2 regions of the Paenibacillus sp. ICGEB2008 genome follow, and region 2 is predicted to be linked to the other one. Evidence: riboswitches for the same ligand, from Rfam matches in the RefSeq annotation. Region 2 holds a riboswitch; the other holds the start of a gene.
What was found. Region 2 has a riboswitch for FMN ahead of C400_RS0107390 (DMT family transporter). Riboswitches for the same ligand answer to the same signal wherever they lie in the genome.

Region 1 (9,439 bases), on a different contig from region 2:
CTGAATCAAACCCTCGTATTGAGCCGTATCTTTGGCTTGGGAGGAAAGGATTTTTATGCGGAAGATGCAGAGGCGTTCTTCCAGCTTGCGATTGAGGCGGCAGAGGCTGGACGAGCGGAGAAGCCCTTTGATTATTACGGGATTAATCCGGGTTCAGCGGACAAGGTGATGCCGCAAGTCATGCAGCCACCACGTGGCAATGCATACCGTACGGGTCTGATTCAGGTTACGCCGGACGAGGCGACCGGGAAGCTCAAAGTCAAGGTACCACCTCTGCGTTCGTTAACAACCAAACCACGCCGTCTTACTCCGGGTCATGGGGCTTGTCCTGGTTGTGGAGCCTTGTCTGCACTAGAACTGTTTTTTAAAGGGATTGAAGGCGACATTGTCGTACTGTTCCAGACTGGCTGCGTATATGTGGTGACGACAGGGTACCCATATACATCACACAAGCAACCGATGATCCACAATCTTTTTCAAAACGGGGCCGCTACCCTTTCAGGAGCGCTGGAAGCTTATATGGAGATGAAGCGACGTAATGAAATTGAGATGTCGGATGATCCGACCTTTATCATGATCAGTGGTGACGGCGGGATGGATATTGGTATGGGTTCTGCGATTGGTGCGGCTCTGCGTAACCATAAACTGATTATGCTGGAATATGACAACGAGGGGTACATGAATACAGGTTCGCAGCAATCGTACTCCACTCCAATGGGGCATATGACCAGTACATCGGGTGTAGGGAAAATGCAAAAAGGGAAGCAAGGGCATCATAAGGATACCGTGCAAATTATGGCCGCCTGTAACATCCCGTATGCCTTTACAGCAGCCGAAAGTCATCCGCAGGATATGCTGCGCAAAGCCGCCAAGGCTCAATGGTACGCCAACAACGTGGGTACGGCATATGGTAAAATTCTGTGCGCCTGCCCACTCAACTGGAAATCCGAAGACAGATTGGGTACTAGTATCGTTGGCGCCGCAGTCGAGTCTTGCTTCTTTCCTTTGTACGAAATCGAGCAAGGGAGCACGACGATTACGTACAATCCGGAAGACAAGGGAAAACGGATTCCAGCCGCAGAATGGCTAAAATTAATGGGTAAAACGAAGCATCTTCTCAAAGAGGAAGCAACGCTGGCTACCTTTGAGCAGGAGATTGAGCGTCGCTGGACTATCCTGAAAAAGAAACATGAAATTTCGGAGTTATAATTCTGTTTTTTGCATAATAATCGTGTAACATTGTTAGCCGCTGTTTCGGCACCGGTTCGATTGAGATTCCTAGCGCTTGCTGCGCCAGGAATCTTTTTTTGCGTTTATGGGTTGAAGCATAAAAAAACAGGTAATGATTTCCGATATAGGAGTGGAGGCCTATAGAAGGTATGTTATAAAGTCTTCTTCTGAATTTTAAGATGCAATGAGGTGCAGGTAATGATTAAGCTGAACACAGTTGAAATAATTGAAATTATAAAGAAGCAAATCCCCAAGGTTATGAACATCACGCCAGTGGAACTCAAGTTTACGGATGATTTTGGACGGGCATCGCTGGCGGCAACAGAACACAAATTCACGCTGACGAACCAGCATTATTCTGCCAAGGTGATGGATTGCGTGTTAGAAACACAAGTGCGCCCTATTTTAATGTGTGAAATTATTTATTTTCTAAAATGCGAGTTTATTGATGGGCATGTGGATGTAAGACTGGATTATGAAGCATGTTCTGAGGGAGAGCGAGGACCTGTTGCTTCAGCTGTCATTACCTTTGATCATGATACGCAGCTTGGAGTCGACGAACTGGCCGATCTGATTGACCTGGCGCTTCATATGAATGATAAAACCTGGTTTGAGGAACTCTCCACTCAATATGTCAAAAGCAAAGCAGGAGCTTCGATTAGATAACTTGCTTTTTTTAGAAGTCGGTGCTAATATACGTAACAAGTTTAATGTTAATTCAATTAAATAAGAGCAAGATCCTTCGGGGCGGGGCGAAATTCCCCACCGGCGGTGATGACATGTTTGTGAATCGCTTCTGAGAACACAGCATGGCTTAGTCCGTGACCCGGATGCTGAACAATCAGCAGAAGGTGGACCTGGTGCAATTCCGGGACCGACAGTATAGTCTGGATGGGAGAAGGATACGAAGCGCATGTGCATGACGTGACATGTGCCAATTTTTAGCATACGTAAAAGTACGTACGGCTTATTTCGTTGTAGGACAGCATCGGACGACAGCTTTTATTAAGCTTTCTTTTTGATAGTGTTCTGAGCGTAATTGGCTGTATTGTCATCATGCTTTCTTTTGGCAGACCTATGATTTCATGTCATTTTAATACATGTATGAACTGCGCTTGTATACTACATATGTGACTCTCATCACCCCCATGACGGATTGAATCCCGACTGGGGGTTATTTGCGCTTACAGCTGATGAATTAGGGATAAACTGAAATGTAGTGGAAAGGAGTGAAAGCATGTTTACCGGATTGGTCGAGGAAGTGGGTCGCATTCAAAGTATTTCCAAAAGTGGTGAAGCGATGGTGCTGGGTATTTCGGGTTCTGTGGTATTGGACGATTTGAAAATAGGCGACAGTGTCTCGGTGAATGGTGTTTGCCTGACGGCAATACAGATTGGTACTAAAGATTTTAAGGTTGATGTGATGCCTGAGACTTTTCGCAGCAGTAATCTAAGGGAACTCAGATCCGGCAGTCGAGTCAATTTGGAGCGGGCGATGGCGGCGAGTGGAAGATTCGGAGGACATATCGTACAGGGACATGTGGACGGGACGGGTACGATTCGCGGAGTGACATCAGAGCAGAATGCGGTAGTGTTCGAAGTTGAGCCTTCTGATCAAGCATTATTTAAATATGTTCTTCTCAAAGGGTCAATTACAATTGATGGTATCAGCCTCACAGTCGCGCAGCGGACGAGAAATAGCTTTGCTGTATCTATTATCCCCCACACCTTAGCCGAAACGGCCTTACAAGCCAAACGTGAGGGAGATACCGTGAATATTGAATGCGATATATTGGGCAAATATGTGGAGCAACTTTTACATTACAGAGGTTCAGCGTCGATGGAGAGAGCCGATCAAGCCCCACTTAGTTTGGACTATTTGGCGAAACACGGCTTTGCCTGATACAGCCTGTTACAGAATAATAGAAAAATTGGTTCAGGAGCATTCGTGACACAAGACATAAGGAGGAGAGGGTTATGGATAGAGGCATCCAAACAAGTGCAACGACAAACATCATGGAGCAGGATGAGTTGCACCATGACGAAGAGATACGATTGGATTCCATCGAAGAAGCATTGGAGGATTTAAAGAACGGCAAAGTCGTTATTGTAGTGGATGATGAACAGCGGGAAAATGAAGGCGACTTTATCGCTTTGGCTGAAAAAGCATCGCCCGAGGTGATCAATTTCATGATTACAGAAGGTCGCGGATTGGTCTGTGTGCCGATCACACAGCACCGAGCCAAGGCATTGGAATTGCATCCTATGGTAGAGCAAAACACAGATTTTCATGGTACCGCCTTTACGGTATCGGTAGATCATATGAAGACAACAACGGGGATTTCAGCGGCTGAGCGCTCTTTGACTGTTCGTGCCTTAGCCGACGAAGCAATCACGGGAAGCGATTTTCGCAAACCTGGTCACATGTTCCCACTAATTGCTCGCGATGGTGGGGTCTTGCAACGTGCCGGTCATACTGAAGCGGCTGTCGATCTGGCCCGACTCAGCGGCTTTAAGCCTGCCGGGGTCATTTGCGAAATTATAAAGGAAGATGGTTCGATGGCCCGCTTACCTGATTTGGTCGTGATCGCCAAGCGACATCAATTGAAGCTGATTAGCATTCAGCATTTAATCGACTACCGTCGTCGTTTGTCATTGTAAATAATTTAAAAAAGAGAGGTTGATAAGCATGGCACGTTTTCTGGAAGGTAATCTCGTATCGAATGGTTTAAAGTATGGTATTGTGGTGGGCAGATTTAATGAATTTATTACAAGCAAACTGTTGAGCGGTGCACTTGATGCACTTCAACGACATGGTGCACAGGAAGGTGAAATTGATGTAGCGTGGGTGCCGGGTGCATTTGAAATATCGCTTATTGCACAAAAAATGGCCGCAAGTGGAAAGTATGATGCTGTCATTACGCTTGGCACGGTTATCCGTGGTTCTACTTCACACTATGATATCGTCTGCAATGAAGTGGCCAAGGGTGTGGCGGCAAGCAGTCTGAAAACGGGTGTCCCTATTATTTTTGGTGTAGTGACTACGGAAAATATTGAGCAGGCCATAGAACGGGCAGGTACAAAGGCTGGTAATAAAGGTTGGGATTCTGCGCTGGCTGCGATTGAAATGGCCAATCTCGGTAAGCAGTTCTAATGATATAAATGGCTGAAAGAACGGCATAAACTGCAAAGTGGAAAAGGGATTAGATTGTTAAGCAAGGCGATGACGTATATACTACAGAAAGAGGGATTGATAACGTAGAACATAAGTGCTAATGGGGAAAGGTATTGTTGAATGATGATTGGAGTAAGGCAGGGGGAAGCACATTGACAGTCGTAAATTACAAGCTGGAAACATTCGAGGGTCCGCTGGATCTACTGTTGCATCTGATTGATAAAGCCGAGATCGACATTCAGGATATCCCGATTAGCGATATTACTGATCAGTACATGGCTTTTTTGCACAGTATGCAGGAGCTGGAGCTGGACATTACAAGCGAGTTTCTAGTGATGGCGGCGACGCTCTTGTCCATTAAGAGTAAATTGTTGCTTCCCAAGCCACCTGTGATGGAATATGACGATTTGGATTTTTATGAAGAAGAAGACTATGATCCACGCGAGGAACTGGTTCGCAAGCTGGTGGAGTATCGTAAATACAAAGGGATTGCTCGCCATCTGAGCGAACGGGAGTGGGAACGTAGTCTGATTTATGGCAAGGAGCCGGAAGATTTGAGCGCATTCCTGCCAACCGAACCCGCAAATCCGGTGCATGGGCTGCATGCGAGCGATTTGGTCGCGGCCTTTCAGCGTGCATTGCGCAAAGCTGAACGACGTACGACGGTAACCCGTGTTCATCGGGACGAAATTTCAGTCAAGGACCGTATCCGGCAAGTTATCGGGGCGTTAGAGAAGGTGGGCAATGGAGGACGGCTGCTGTTCTCCAAGCTGATGCATGAGGATATGTATCGGCATGAGGTGGTTGTAACCTTTTTGGCTATCCTTGAATTGATGAAAATGAAGCAAATCTTCTGTTATCAGGAGAAGCTTTTCGATGATATTGTAATGGAGTGGAGAGGGGATTTACGGGTTAATGGATTATCTGAAGCTGAAATCAATTATTGAGGGGCTGCTGTTTCTCGCGGGAGAGGAAGGGTTGTCCACCAAGCAGATCGCCGACATTGTAGAACAGCAGCAAGAGCTGGTTGAAAAGTGTCTGGAGGATATGAAACAGGATATGGAGCAAGGAGGAAGAGGCCTGCAGCTTGTCCGTATTGCTGGTCATTATCAGCTTGCAACTTTATCCGAACATGCACCTTATTTTGAAAAGCTCGCCTACTCTCCGGCACGTGCTTCATTGTCTCAAGCTGCTTTGGAGACACTGGCCATTGTGGCCTACCGCCAGCCCATTACAAGAGTTGAAATCGAAGAGATTCGAGGTGTCAAATCCGAGCGGGCCATACATACACTGGTCAACAAGGAGCTCATTGAAGAGAAAGGTCGAGCTGAGGCCATCGGACGACCAATATTGTACGGAACAACGAAATCATTTTTGGATTATTTCGGTCTAGGCTCTCTTGAAGATCTACCGCAACCGGAGCAGTTCGAGGATTCAGACAATTTAGAAGAAGAGACACAGCTATTGTTCGAGCGTCTGGAGAGCAGCCAGCCTGCGGAGAACGATTCGGATCCGGAATCTTAAATTCAAAAAAACAAAAAATTCAAAAGCCAGCCAGTCCTTACGTCATTGAGGGCTGGCTGTTTAGCATTTTAAGATGCATGATTTTCCGCTGAAAGGTCATACTATTTTTGCCATGATATTCTATAGCAAAAGGGTAGGGAGGACTCGCCAGTGTGGAAATGGATCAGTATCGCCATCATCATCGTTATATTCATTGTACTGGCTATTCTGCTCTCTCGTATTCGATTGAAGCTGGAAATTGCCAAGCATGACAATGATGATCGGGCGCATCTAGAGATCAGATTTCTATACGGCTTGATCAAAATGGATTACGATATTCCAGCCATTCTCATAACAGGTTTGAAAAAAGGGCTTCTCTATCGGCTTGACCGCAATAAAAATATACATAAAACGGATGCTTCTGTGGATAGCGGAAATATTGATACCGAAAAAATCAAGCAATTTATACATGATATACGGATTTTGCTCAAGGGTACACAATCCTTACAGCGATGGCTGAGACATACATTGGCTCATGTAACAGTGTCGAAAATGGAGTGGTCTACCAATATTAGTCTGGCTGACGCAGCTTATACAGCAACCTCAACTGGTATGTTGTGGGGGTTAAAAACGACCTTGATCGGTTTTGCTTCCAGCATTGTGCGCATGGAATGTACCCCAAAGGTGTTTGTGGTGCCTTATTGGGTGGATCGGCTACGTTTTACTACCATCTTGAATTGTGAAGCAAAAATATCGTTCGGTTATTTAATCTTTTCCATGCTCAGATTAGCTTTCCGCATATGGCGCGTTCCGGGAGGCATAGAGGCATGGAAGCGGGTTATTTCCAAAGCTCCTGAGAATCATCAAGCCAACAGTAAAGAATAAACAGTGTAGAGGATTGACATACATATTTCCTGAACCTTTGCGCACAATAGCGAAAGAAAAGCAGTCTACGCTTGAGATAAGCAGAGGAGGAATAAAACATGTCAGATCATCCGATTCAAGGGCTCATGCAAACCGCGATGGAGAACATCAAGGCCATGGTGGACGTGAATACGATTGTGGGAGACGCAGTGGAAACACCCGATGGTTCCGTTATTTTGCCAATCAGTAAGGTAGGATTTGGCTTCGCAGCCGGGGGAAGTGATTTTAACGTAGATGAAGAGTCGCTTCATACTTCCTCATCGGGTAATCATAGTGGGAAGGAAGTACATCCTTTTGGTGGCGGTAGCGGTGGTGGTGTATCTATACATCCCATTGCCTTTCTAGTTGTCGGCAAACAGGGAGCACAAATCGTTCCGTTGGACAATCAAACGCATCTGTTTGAGAAAATCATCGACTCCACACCATACCTGATCGATAAGGTTCAGTCTATCTTCCAGAATTCAGGCAGCAACATGCAGACTCCACCTCCACAGGTACCTGCAAATTCTAATACGGATCAAAGTCAATCTGGACCGGCTTACTTGTAAAAGTTATTGAAATTAAAAGTGTTCTCTTAAGAAGGTATCCCCAAGCCAAAGAATGGCCTAGGAATACCTTCTTTTTAGTATGCACTCGGACCTATTCCTGAATATACTGCCTTCCGCCAATGACAGCATGTATACAGTGACTGAATTCTTGGTAATAAAATGTATTCACTGATAGTTCATTTTCTCGGTTTTCTTCGGGTGCGAACTGTGATAGGTAAACGAAGTCTGGGTAGATCACTTCATTTGTCAAATAAGCAGATACCGTGGCATCGGGGCGACGATGTTGATTAAGAGAATCAATAATACCTTGAGCCGGCAAGATGCCAATCCCATGGCCATAGAATGAATCTTCCTTCAATTTGACGACATTTTCTCCCTTCCATTCCAATGAGTCGGACGACACATCTGGATTGTTGAAATACAGGATGTCCCCAGGTACTGCTTTATGGCTGCCTTGCTGTTGTATAAGCCTGAGATCACTATCATAGTGCCAATCATACAACAGCATATCTGCAAAAATCTGATTAAACTCACTTTCCAGAATGGAATCCAGTACTCCTTTGTACAACACAATAACCATTGCTGTTGCACATTCAAAAGCGTATTGTTGACCGTTTATAAAGATATCTCTGATCCCCTGCGCGGGAGTAACACCTGCTTTGATCCGAAAACCGCCTTTTTCCGTTAACTCCCAAAATTGCGGGTTGCAATGCGCGGTAGCAAAAGTGGCAAAGGATACACCACTTTGATGTAATGCTTGTGCGGACTCTACAATCCGCGATCTTAAAATCATTTCAAACTGTAATCGCTGCATGTTGTAACCCCCCCTCGATTTCATATTTAACGTTAGTAACTAATATTATATGTGTTCAGGATTGCAAGTTGCTTGGTTAACGTAGAAAGAAAGCAAAACAGGAGCGGCTAATGACTGTCCTGTATAAGGAATTTTCTGTTATAAAGGTGGACATACTTTGAACAGCTTGGACATAGAATGGTACAAGACTTGCTCAAAACCGGAGGAATCCAAATGTTTAAAAAAAAACAACATATCCATGCGGACCACATCCATTATAAGAATAAGGCACGCGCATTTGTTTTGCCGCTAGCGCTTATGCTTATTTTGTCATTGCCGCTTACATTGCTGAGTCCACAGCCTGTTCTGGGAGCAATGAGAACAGAAGCAACACCGCCCACGTTAGGAACTCATGCCCAGGCTGCTTCTTTAATTGATGTCACTTCAGGACGGATCATATATTCAGCCGAAGGTGACCGGGAGCTCCGTATAGCTAGCCTAACCAAAATTATGACTGCGATTGTAGCCATTGAACATGGACGCTTGCAGGACCGAGTAAAGGTGAGTTCAACGGCGTATGCCAAAGAAGGCTCCTCGCTTTTTCTGCAAATGGGTGAACAAATGACGCTGGAAAATATGCTGTATGGCTTAATGCTCCGTTCTGGTAATGATGCAGCTTCTGCCATTGCCGAGCATGTGGGTGGAACAGAAGAGGGATTTGTCCATTTAATGAATGACAAGGCGGTTCAGCTTGGGCTAAACCATACACATTTTGCTAATCCTCATGGGCTGGATGCCGACGGACATTATTCCTCAGCCAACGATATGGCCCGGCTCACCGCTTATGCGCTGCATAATCCAACTTTTGCCCGTATCGTAAAAACAGAACTGAAAAAAGCACCGAACCCCAACGATTCCTGGGACTACTCATGGCATAATAAAAACAAAATGCTGCGGCTGTATGAGGGAGCTGACGGTGTAAAAACAGGCTTCACTAAAAAAGCTTTTCGTTGCCTGGTCAGCTCGGCCACACGTGAGGGGCGCCAGCTTGCTGCTGTTACCTTGAATGACGGGGACGATTGGAATGACCATGCCCGTATGCTTGATTACGGCTTTCGATATTATCCTCTCATTCCGATTACGGACAAGCAGCAGCCTATTGAGGGTTACCCCTTCTTGACAGGTGCGAGTTTTTCTTATCCTTTACATGAGGGTGAGAAGACTCAATTGCACAAAAGACTGGTATTGTTTAAAAATTCCGCTTCG
Region 2 (9,439 bases):
CGCTCTATATAATTCAGGTACAGTTCGTCACACGAGCTTAATCTAAAAATTAGGGGTGTTCCACACCTATGTCACAGCATATTTTACTTATTGAAGACGATCTATCCATTGCTGAAATGCTGCTCAAAGCACTCACCAAGGAGGGCTACAATTTAACCACCGCCTATGACGGAGAAGAAGGACTTAATACCTTTGAACGGCATAACTATGACCTCGTACTCGTGGATCTGATGATGCCAAAGGTTGATGGTATGGAGGTAATCCGCCGAATTCGTACCCGCAGCGCCGTGCCGATTTTGATTATGTCGGCTAAGGACAGTGATGTGGATAAAGCGCTTGGACTGGGCTTCGGGGCAGATGATTATGTTGCCAAACCTTTTTCGATGCTTGAGATGACGGCGCGTATTCAATCCGCAATCCGCAGATCGACTACCTATGCTCGTCTGCAACAGCAGGAGGAACAGCCGCAAGCACAAGTGTTGACCTATGGAAATTTGCGCATTGATTTTGATCATTTTACAGTCATACGCGATGGAAATGAAATTCAGCTAACAGCCAAAGAATCCGATATTCTGAAGCTGTTTGCATCCAATCCGAACCGGGTTTTTACGAAAGCTCAATTATACGGATTTATTTGGAAAGACGATTATATGGGTGATGAGAATGTGATTAACGTCCATATTCGCCGCCTACGTGAGAAAATTGAAGAAGATCCCTCTCACCCTGTCCACATTAAGACGCTGTGGGGCATCGGCTACAAATGGGAGAATGGTTGATATGAGCATCGAAATCATTTTCGAATGGATTGTCGTCCTCATGATGTCCGTCGTTATCATATGGCTTTGGCGGGAACGTGTAGCCTATAAGCGCAAAATCAAGAATGTCCGAACCCTACTTGAGCGGATCGTGACCGTGAATCATGCGGAAAAGCTGCTATATGTCACAGGTGACGTTGAACTGCAGCGACTCATGACGGAGATCAACCGGCTACTAGACTTAAATTTGAGGGTATCAGCCGATTACAACCGGAGCCAAATCGCTATGCGCAAAATGATTTCAAATATTTCTCACGATCTCAAGACCCCGCTTACCGTTGTGCTTGGTTATGCCGAGATGCTGGATGGCGATCCAGATATTTCGTCAGAAGAACGTATAAAGCTGCTATCCAGAATTCATCAAAAGACAAGCGAAGCGATTGAGCTGATCGGAAGTTTTTTTAGTTTGGCGAAGCTGGAAGCCAACGATACGGATATTCCACTGACCCGACTGGAGATAGGAGAACTGTGCAGACGCAGCATTTTGGAGTTTTATGATCTGCTGACGGCTCAGGGTTTTACGGTACATATTGACATTCCGGAGCATCCCATTTATGCCTTGGGGAACGAAGGAGCCATTGGGCGGGTGCTGAGCAATCTGATTTCAAATGCCATTCGCTACGGGGCAGAGGGTCGAACGCTAGGCCTGACGCTGTCAGAACAGCAGGATACAGTGCGTATAGAAGTGTGGGATCGTGGAAAAGGCATACAGGAGCCGGAGCAGGATAAGGTTTTTGAACGCATGTACACACTTGAGGATTCCCGTAATAAGGCGGTACAGGGCAGTGGACTGGGTCTTACGATTGCCAAGCGCCTGGTTGAATGCATGAATGGAGAGATGCAATTGACCAGCAAACCTTATGAGCAGACCGTCTTCTCTTTTACCTTGAAGAAGATCAACTATTAAGCGAGCTGCTCAACTTAATAAATTTGTAAGGATTACGAAAGAAAAATGAACATTTCGCCCTTTATTCTTGAATTATCAACAGCACACGAAGGGAGAACACCCATGACTTACATATTACGTACACATCAGCTGACCAAAGCCATGAAGGGCAATGAAATTGTAGCAGGGGTCAGTATGAATGTGCGCAAGGGGGAAACCTATGGCTTTCTCGGTCCCAATGGGGCGGGCAAGACAACGATCATGAAAATGATTACCAACCTGCTCAAGCCGACATCGGGTGAGATTGAACTGTTCGGTGAAAAGCTAACGCCAAACTCTTATCATCTGCTCGGACGGATGGGTTCGATTATTGAATACCCAATTTTTTATGATAGACTGACGGCTCAGCAAAATCTCGAACTTCATTGTGAATACATGGGCTATTATAATAAACAGGCTGTCCGGGATGCGCTAGAATTAGTGAACTTGCGGAATGCGAGTGACAAGCCAGTAAAAGACTTTTCACTAGGAATGAAGCAGCGTCTCGGGATTGCCCGGGCCATTGCGACCAAGCCAGAGCTACTCATTTTGGATGAACCAATTAATGGTCTGGACCCAGTGGGAATTAAGGAAATTCGGCAGTTATTCCACATGTTATGCAAGGAATATGGGATGACGCTGCTCGTATCCAGTCATATTTTAGCGGAAATAGAGCAGATTGCGGATACAATAGGCGTGATTAATCACGGACGGCTGATTGAGGAAGTTTCGATGGAACAGGTACGGGATACCAATACAGAATACATCGAATTTACGACCAACGATTGTAAAAAAGCGGCCTACGTCCTCTCCCATCATCTGAGTCTGAATAATATAAAGGTACTCAATGAACAGAGTATACGTATTTACGATATGAGTGTACCGCAGAAGCAAATTACGAAAACGCTCATTTTAAATGATGTAGAAGTCGATTCCATTCATCAGAAAAGCAGTACGCTGGAAGACTACTTTTTACGTCTGTTACATGGAGGTGAGCCCCATGCTTAGATTAATACAGTTGGAGATGAAAAAGCTTCATCTGGCGGGTTATATCCGTTCAGCACTGATCGCCAACGCCTGTATTTTGGGGTTGCTCTGTATTATTGCGCTGGATAGCCAAAATGAAGGAGTACCCGAATTTACACAGTACGCTCAGCTTCTTGATCTCATGGACAATATGGTGAGAGCCACATTTATTGTATTTGCCTCCGTTCTGCTATGCCGTTTTATTGTAGGAGAATTTAAGTCCAAATCGATTACAATCTTGTTCATGTATCCGATTCATCGTCAAAAGCTGATGATCGCCAAACTCTTGATTGTGCTGCTGTTTACGTTCTTGTCTGTTGTTATATCGGAAATCATCATTACGGCTGCGATTCATTTGCTCAACCAGTTTGTCATGATTGTACCGGATAAGCTTACTCTTTCCATACTGGCCGAACAATCCGCGCGGACGCTAATCAATGCCGTGGCCGCCAGCTTTATGGGATTGGTTCCGCTGTATATGGGAATGCGAAGATACTCAGTACCCACGACTATTGTGACCTCAATTCTGGTTGTAGCCTTGCTTTTCTCCAATAATAACGGCGCTACACTTAGTTCCATTGCCCCCGTGCAAATCAGCTTCTCTGTGCTGGGAATGATTGTGGCTTATGCGGCAATTCGGCGCATTGAGTATAAGGATATTGCTTAGTAATATAGATTTTAGTGAAACGCTTTCAAAAAAAGATGAAAATCCTTGTTAGATATACACACATTTTTCACTGGACTTCATTCTAAAACAGGTATATCCTATAGGAGAAATTAAAAAACGGAATAAGGATCTTCGGGGTAGGGTGAGATTCCCAACCGGCGGTATGGCTCATGGAGCTAAGCCCGCGACTCTGTATCTGGCAACAGGATACGGACTGATTTGGTGAGATGCCAAAGCCGACGGTAAAGTCCGGATGGAAGAAGATCGAAGTATGAACATGCCGCAAAGTGAATGAATGCTGCGCTATAGTTTTTGCAGTAACTTCATTTAACTTGTATCAAACGGCAAGTTTATTTGATCAACCCCCGTCTTGCATGGCTTTCGCCATGGACGGGGGTTTTTGTGCCACCGGTCCTGTATTCGCAAGGAGCTAAATAAGTATGAGTCAATCATCAACTGTACTATCATCCAAAGGTTTTGATCGTAGCTCCCACATGAAAAGCGGTTTTTGGCTAGTCGCGATCGGAGCGGCCTTGTGGGGTGCAGACCCGCTGTTTCGTATTATTTTGTTAAAGTCATTCACCTCAGCACAAATCGTACTGATGGAGCATGTGCTGCTCTTTATCGCTCTGACGCCGATGCTGTGGAAGCATCGCGAGGAGCTCAAAACGATACGATTTCGTCAGGTTTTCGCTATTTTGTTCGTCTCGTGGGGCGGCTCGGCACTGGCCAGTGTGATTTTCACCATGGCACTCAGCAACGGTGATCTGAATGCAGTTCTTTTGCTCCAGAAGCTTCAGCCTTTGGTCGCCATTATTCTGGCCCGCGTTATATTGAAGGAAATGCTACCGCGTCATTTTGGAATATTAATTGTCATCGCTCTGTTCGGAACGTATCTTCTAACCTTCGGTTGGTCGCTTCCCTTTGGGCATGTTCATGATTTTGTTCACATTGGTAGTCTGCTCGCACTAGGTGCAGCGGTTCTGTGGGGCGGTTCGACCGTTATGGGTAGCTACTTGCTTCGTTCGATGAAATATGAGACAGTAACCTCCCTCCGCTTCATGGTGGCGCTCCCTCTGCTCATTGTTCTCACCTCGGTGGAGCATGCTCCGTGGAATATGCCTACAGGTACATGGGCGGGCGCAGCTGTAATGATCAACTTGCTGCTGCAAGCATTGCTTCCGGGTCTTCTCAGTTTATTACTGTATTACAAAGGCTTAAGTACAACCAAAGCTTCTTATGCTACGATGGCAGAATTGAGCTTCCCCATGGTTGGTGTCGTAATTAACTGGATCGCTTTCCAGCAAATCGTTACCGTAGCGCAATTGACTGGTTTTATGCTGATCTGGATTACACTCTTTATGATTTCTCGTCAGCAGAAAAATTAATAGCTTAATCTTCTTTCATGCTCATCCAAGCCAAATCGTGAAGATGCTTTTGCATCTCTGATTTGGCTTTTTATGTATTCATATTCATATTAACATTAGTTCCTAAGACCTATTTTTTCAAAAAAAAGTGTACTATTCCTTGTTTTTAAAGATTACATCTATAAAATTAGTCGATTTATGTCGAATAAAACTATGTAGTGATCATCTGACACAGAGGAGAAAAAACTATGACTAAAGCAAAACAAACAGTTCCGTGGTGGAACAGGTTTCTCAAGCAGTTTTATTTAATGAGGACAAAATTAATAATATCTTTTTTGGCTGTGTTATTGATTCCAAGCGTACTTATTGGATACTTTTCTTACCAGGGGGCCACGACACAGCTCAGTCAGCAGATGGCTGCTTCCGTAAACACGAATCTGTATCTGATCCGAAGCAATGTTAATCAGTATGTAGCACCGATTATAAAAGACGTAGACGTGCTTACCAGTGAGATCGAATCTGATTCCATTGGTTCCAACCAAGAAGCACTTCAGAAAAAGTTGGACGTCATCGTCAAAGCTCATCCTGAGTTAGATGCCGCGCTCCTTGGCAATATGGAAGGACAATATATCCGTTCTCCGATAAAAAAGGAGGCTGATTATGATCCTAGGGAGAGAAAATGGTACAAAAACGCAATGCTACATAAGGGCAAGGTATTCGTCGGCGTTCCAGTTGCCAGCGTTACGACAGGAAACTTAGTGGTTAATGTATCGGCAACGCTCAAGGACGGTGAAGGAGCTGTTGCATTGGCTTTGAATCTGGACAAGATGGGTGAAAGTCTCCAATCTGTGAAGATAGGTGAACGCGGAGGACTCATCATTGTTGATTCTGATCATAAAGTTGTATCTGGGACTGGAACAGCCTTTACCAAGACAGGCAAAAAACCGGCTGACACCATGGAGGGCCTTCCCGAAGTGGCGGCAACCGGTGAAAATGATACTCCTTCCGTGTCGCAAATTCAATTTATGAATCGGGACGTACTGGCCTTTACACTTAAGGACCCTCTCACTGGCTGGAACATTGTTGCACTATCGGATCTGGAGGATTACAGTGATGCAGCCCAACCGATTCTGAAGCAAAGCCTGATTGTAATTGTTATTTCCATACTGGCCGCTGCGATCATCATAGTGCTTATGGTCCGCTCATTCCTGATCCCACTCAAAAAGCTGCAAGCAGGAACACGGATCGTCCGTGATGGAAATCTGACCGAACGTGTTAATCTGTCTAGAAAGGACGAGTTCGGCGAGCTGGCACAGAATTTTGACCAGATGACGCATTCCTTGCATTCAATGGTCTCCGAAGTCAACCAAACCTCCTCCCGTCTTGCTTCCTCTTCCCTGATAATCAAGGAGAGCACAGAGCAAACGACGGAGTCCGTACAACACGTAGCGGAAACAGTTATGGAATCCGCGGAAAATGCAGTGACCAGCGCCGAGGCATCCGAGCAAACCGCCAATGCTGTTGAAGAAATGGCGAAGGGTGTCAGCACGATTGCCGAATCGGCAAGCTCCATCGTGGATTCAGCAGGACAAACCGAGCAGGACGTAGCTCAAGGCAGTCAAATGATCAGCCATGTGCGGACACAAATGGACCGCATTTTGGAAGCTGTAAGCCAAACGGCTAGCCTGATGGATGAGCTATCCCAGCTCTCGGACGATGCGAAGCAAATGAATGCGGCTATAGCTGCCATTGCCAAGCAAACTAACTTATTGTCCCTGAACGCATCTATTGAAGCCTCCAGAGCAGGCGAAGCTGGACGTGGATTTGCTGTAGTCGCTATAGAGGTACGCAAGCTGTCGGAACAGTCCAAGGAAAGCGCCGATTCCATCAGTCAGATCATTACGCAGATGCTCGATTTGATTCAACGCTCTACCGCTACGATGAACGGTAATGTTCGTAATCAGGTAGGTGAAGGATTACGAATCAGCCAAGATGCAGAAGGTGCTTTTACGAATATTGAACGCTCTACTTCTCATATCGTGGAACAAATTCAAAGTGTGTCCGCTGCTGCTGAACAAATCTCAGCCAGTACAGAGGAAGTTTCCGCCACTGTCACCCATTTGGCAAGCCTATCCCGCAATTCGGCGGACAGTTCGCAGACAACCTCTGCTGCCGCTCAAGAGCAAATGGCAGCCATGGAGGAAATCGCCTCTTCCTCACAGGAGTTGTCCAACATGGCACAGGATCTGCAAGAGCTTGTTAAGCGATTTAAGATTTAGCTTCCACAGCTATTATTGAAATTTTCACCAACGAAAGCTCAGCAGTACTGTATCTGTTTACTAACAAAAGCCTTCGCCCGCATACAAAATACGGGCGAAGGCTTTTTCGTTGATTCCTTTAGACGATGCCTCGTACTTACCTATATGCTCATCTGCCCCGTTAGCTGGCGGCGTCTATCCCCTTCTGGATCATGTTCCACCATAATATCCTGATGAAAAATGGCTGTAGCTCGCTGTTGCCTGTCGTACATCGGCCATGCTCGCTCAGGTAGCATAGGCTCCCCATCCCGTGCAAAAGCAACCCATGCCTGCTGCATATCATGAGCAAGCTTCTCCATCGAAGGTTGAATCTCTAATCCCAGCTTACCCAGCAGCTTCAGATTATCGAAAACAAAAGCAATTTCTGCACCGTGAACCGCTTGTCCAAAGGTAGGATGGCCCGGCAGTGTCCAATCAAAACGGTACATCCATACCGACGCATACACCGACTGTGCAGCGGCAAGAGCCAACGCAGGACGCCAAAAAATGAGATCAGTCAACATTTGTGCCTGTCCCTCAATGGTAACTGGAAAAGGTTCTATCAGGTCGCCAATGTCGGACATACCTGTCATCATTTCCAATGCCTGACGTGCTGTTAGCTTGTTCATCAGATGGGATTCTTTGCGGATAAAATAGTTCCCTTCATGCAAGTTCGTTCCAATCATAACAGATACCTGTTTTGCTGAACCTTGGGCGATTGCCGACAGGGGTACATCCGGCAAGGTCACCCCGTCCACAACGGGTTGATAAATCATCGCCATCCCAGGTCCGATGACTTCATGTGTTTTGGCCATAGCGAGCATCAACGCATCTGTCGGCAGCGTAAACAATCGCTCAGGATGCTGAGCATCCACACCCAGTTGCTGCAAATACACAGCCGCCACTTGCTCAGCCTGTGCAGCTGGCAACACCTGCGATGCTCCACTTTGCAAAATTGCACGCTGGAACAGCCCCTCAGCGGCTGGCATCGCCAATAGAGCGGCAATACTCATCGCGCCTGCCGATTCACCGAACACCGTTACTTCGTCCGGGTTGCCGCCAAAGGCAGAAATATGATCCCGAACCCATTCCAGCGCAGCGATTTGATCCAACAGTCCGGCATTTGAGGTCAGCCCATTCCCCTTTGGAGTCAAATGCAAAAATCCTAACGGTCCTAACCGATAGTTGATCGTAACTACAACAACATTGCCATTCTTCGCCATGCGTTCCCCGTCATATAAAGGTATAATCCCAGACCCGGTGACAAAGGCACCGCCATGAATCCACACCAGCACCGGACGTCCCTTCTCAGGAGCCTTCGAAGCCGGTGTCCAAATGTTCAGATACAAGCAATCCTCGGACTGCTGCGGCGGTTCCACCAGATTTCCGGTCATACTTTCAGCGGAGGGCATGGGTTGCGGACAGATGGGTCCGAAACTCGTCGCAGCCCGTACACCCTCCCAAGGCTCCAAAGGCTGTGGTCCGTGAAAACGAAGTTTTCCAACAGGAGGCTGCGCATATGGAATACCTTTCCACACATGATATCCATTCCCCGTTTCTCCACGTAATTGACCTAGACGAGTATGTACTGTATTACTCTCCATCATGAACCCTCCTTTATTTTGTATGTTCAACATAACGGTATACTATCAATCTTTACATATCTCTATTATACCCTTTGCGCAGGACCAAACCAAAAAATACCGGAAGCGCTTTTGCGCTCCGGCATTTTGTAGACAGAATGAGTGGATCTTGCTTAATCCTGAACCTCTTCTTTCGGAATCAGCTTGTAAATTTCTTCGCTTTCCATCGAATCAATCAATCGGTCTAGCCACTTGTAATAAGCCACGGCCTGCTTCATTTTCATACGGTCTTGCTGAAGAATGGTCTTAAATTCCTCGTATTCTTCACCCTGCGCCATCAATTTGTCCAGTTCGTCAATGGCTTTGCGCAGTACGAGTAAATTTGTTTCTACTGCTTTTCTCCATTTAATAGCGAAGAAGTCAGTAAAAGTTTGGTACCAGTCATATTCGACTTCATACAAGTCCTTGCGTGAGCCTTTGCTCCATACCTTGTTCACCATTTTCAGATCCAACAACGTTCGAACTCCTGTACTCATGCTCGTTTTGCTCATTTCCATTTCACGGCCCATCTCGTCCAGCGTCATCGGTTTATCCGCAAAAAAAAAGCAAACCGTACAAATGCCCCGCAGACAGAGTGATCCCATATAGGTCCATGTTTTTACCTATAGCTTCTATGACACGTTTGCGAATTTTTTGCAGCGACGCCTGCTGCTCATCACCTAACTGGTACAAGCTCATGCTTGCAACCTCCTAATTTTA

Region 1: linked by a shared signal. The riboswitch ahead of ribE (riboflavin synthase) and the one ahead of C400_RS0107390 (DMT family transporter) in region 2 are both predicted to bind FMN.

The regions. Positions count from the first base shown of each region.
Region 1 covers NZ_AMQU01000016.1:138,066-147,504, forward strand. Annotated here, with positions in the region: gene C400_RS0115500 (thiamine pyrophosphate-dependent enzyme) at 1-1,209, shown strand, start outside; gene C400_RS0115505 (IDEAL domain-containing protein) at 1,429-1,896, shown strand; FMN riboswitch at 1,965-2,137, shown strand; gene ribE (riboflavin synthase) at 2,468-3,133, shown strand; gene ribB (3,4-dihydroxy-2-butanone-4-phosphate synthase) at 3,208-3,891, shown strand; gene ribH (6,7-dimethyl-8-ribityllumazine synthase) at 3,920-4,384, shown strand; gene C400_RS0115525 (segregation and condensation protein A) at 4,558-5,352, shown strand; gene scpB (SMC-Scp complex subunit ScpB) at 5,321-5,929, shown strand; gene C400_RS0115535 (DUF2953 domain-containing protein) at 6,080-6,793, shown strand; gene ytfJ (GerW family sporulation protein) at 6,892-7,380, shown strand; gene C400_RS0115545 (hypothetical protein) at 7,472-8,194, opposite strand; gene C400_RS0115550 (D-alanyl-D-alanine carboxypeptidase family protein) at 8,408-9,439, shown strand, end outside.
Region 2 covers NZ_AMQU01000007.1:604,439-613,877, reverse strand. Annotated here, with positions in the region: gene C400_RS0107410 (response regulator transcription factor) at 69-776, shown strand; gene C400_RS0107405 (sensor histidine kinase) at 778-1,722, shown strand; gene C400_RS0107400 (ABC transporter ATP-binding protein) at 1,825-2,748, shown strand; gene C400_RS0107395 (ABC transporter permease) at 2,741-3,433, shown strand; FMN riboswitch at 3,558-3,702, shown strand; gene C400_RS0107390 (DMT family transporter) at 3,874-4,821, shown strand; gene C400_RS0107385 (methyl-accepting chemotaxis protein) at 5,049-7,079, shown strand; gene C400_RS0107380 (carboxylesterase/lipase family protein) at 7,220-8,701, opposite strand; partial or broken gene C400_RS0107375 (GbsR/MarR family transcriptional regulator) at 8,854-9,418, opposite strand.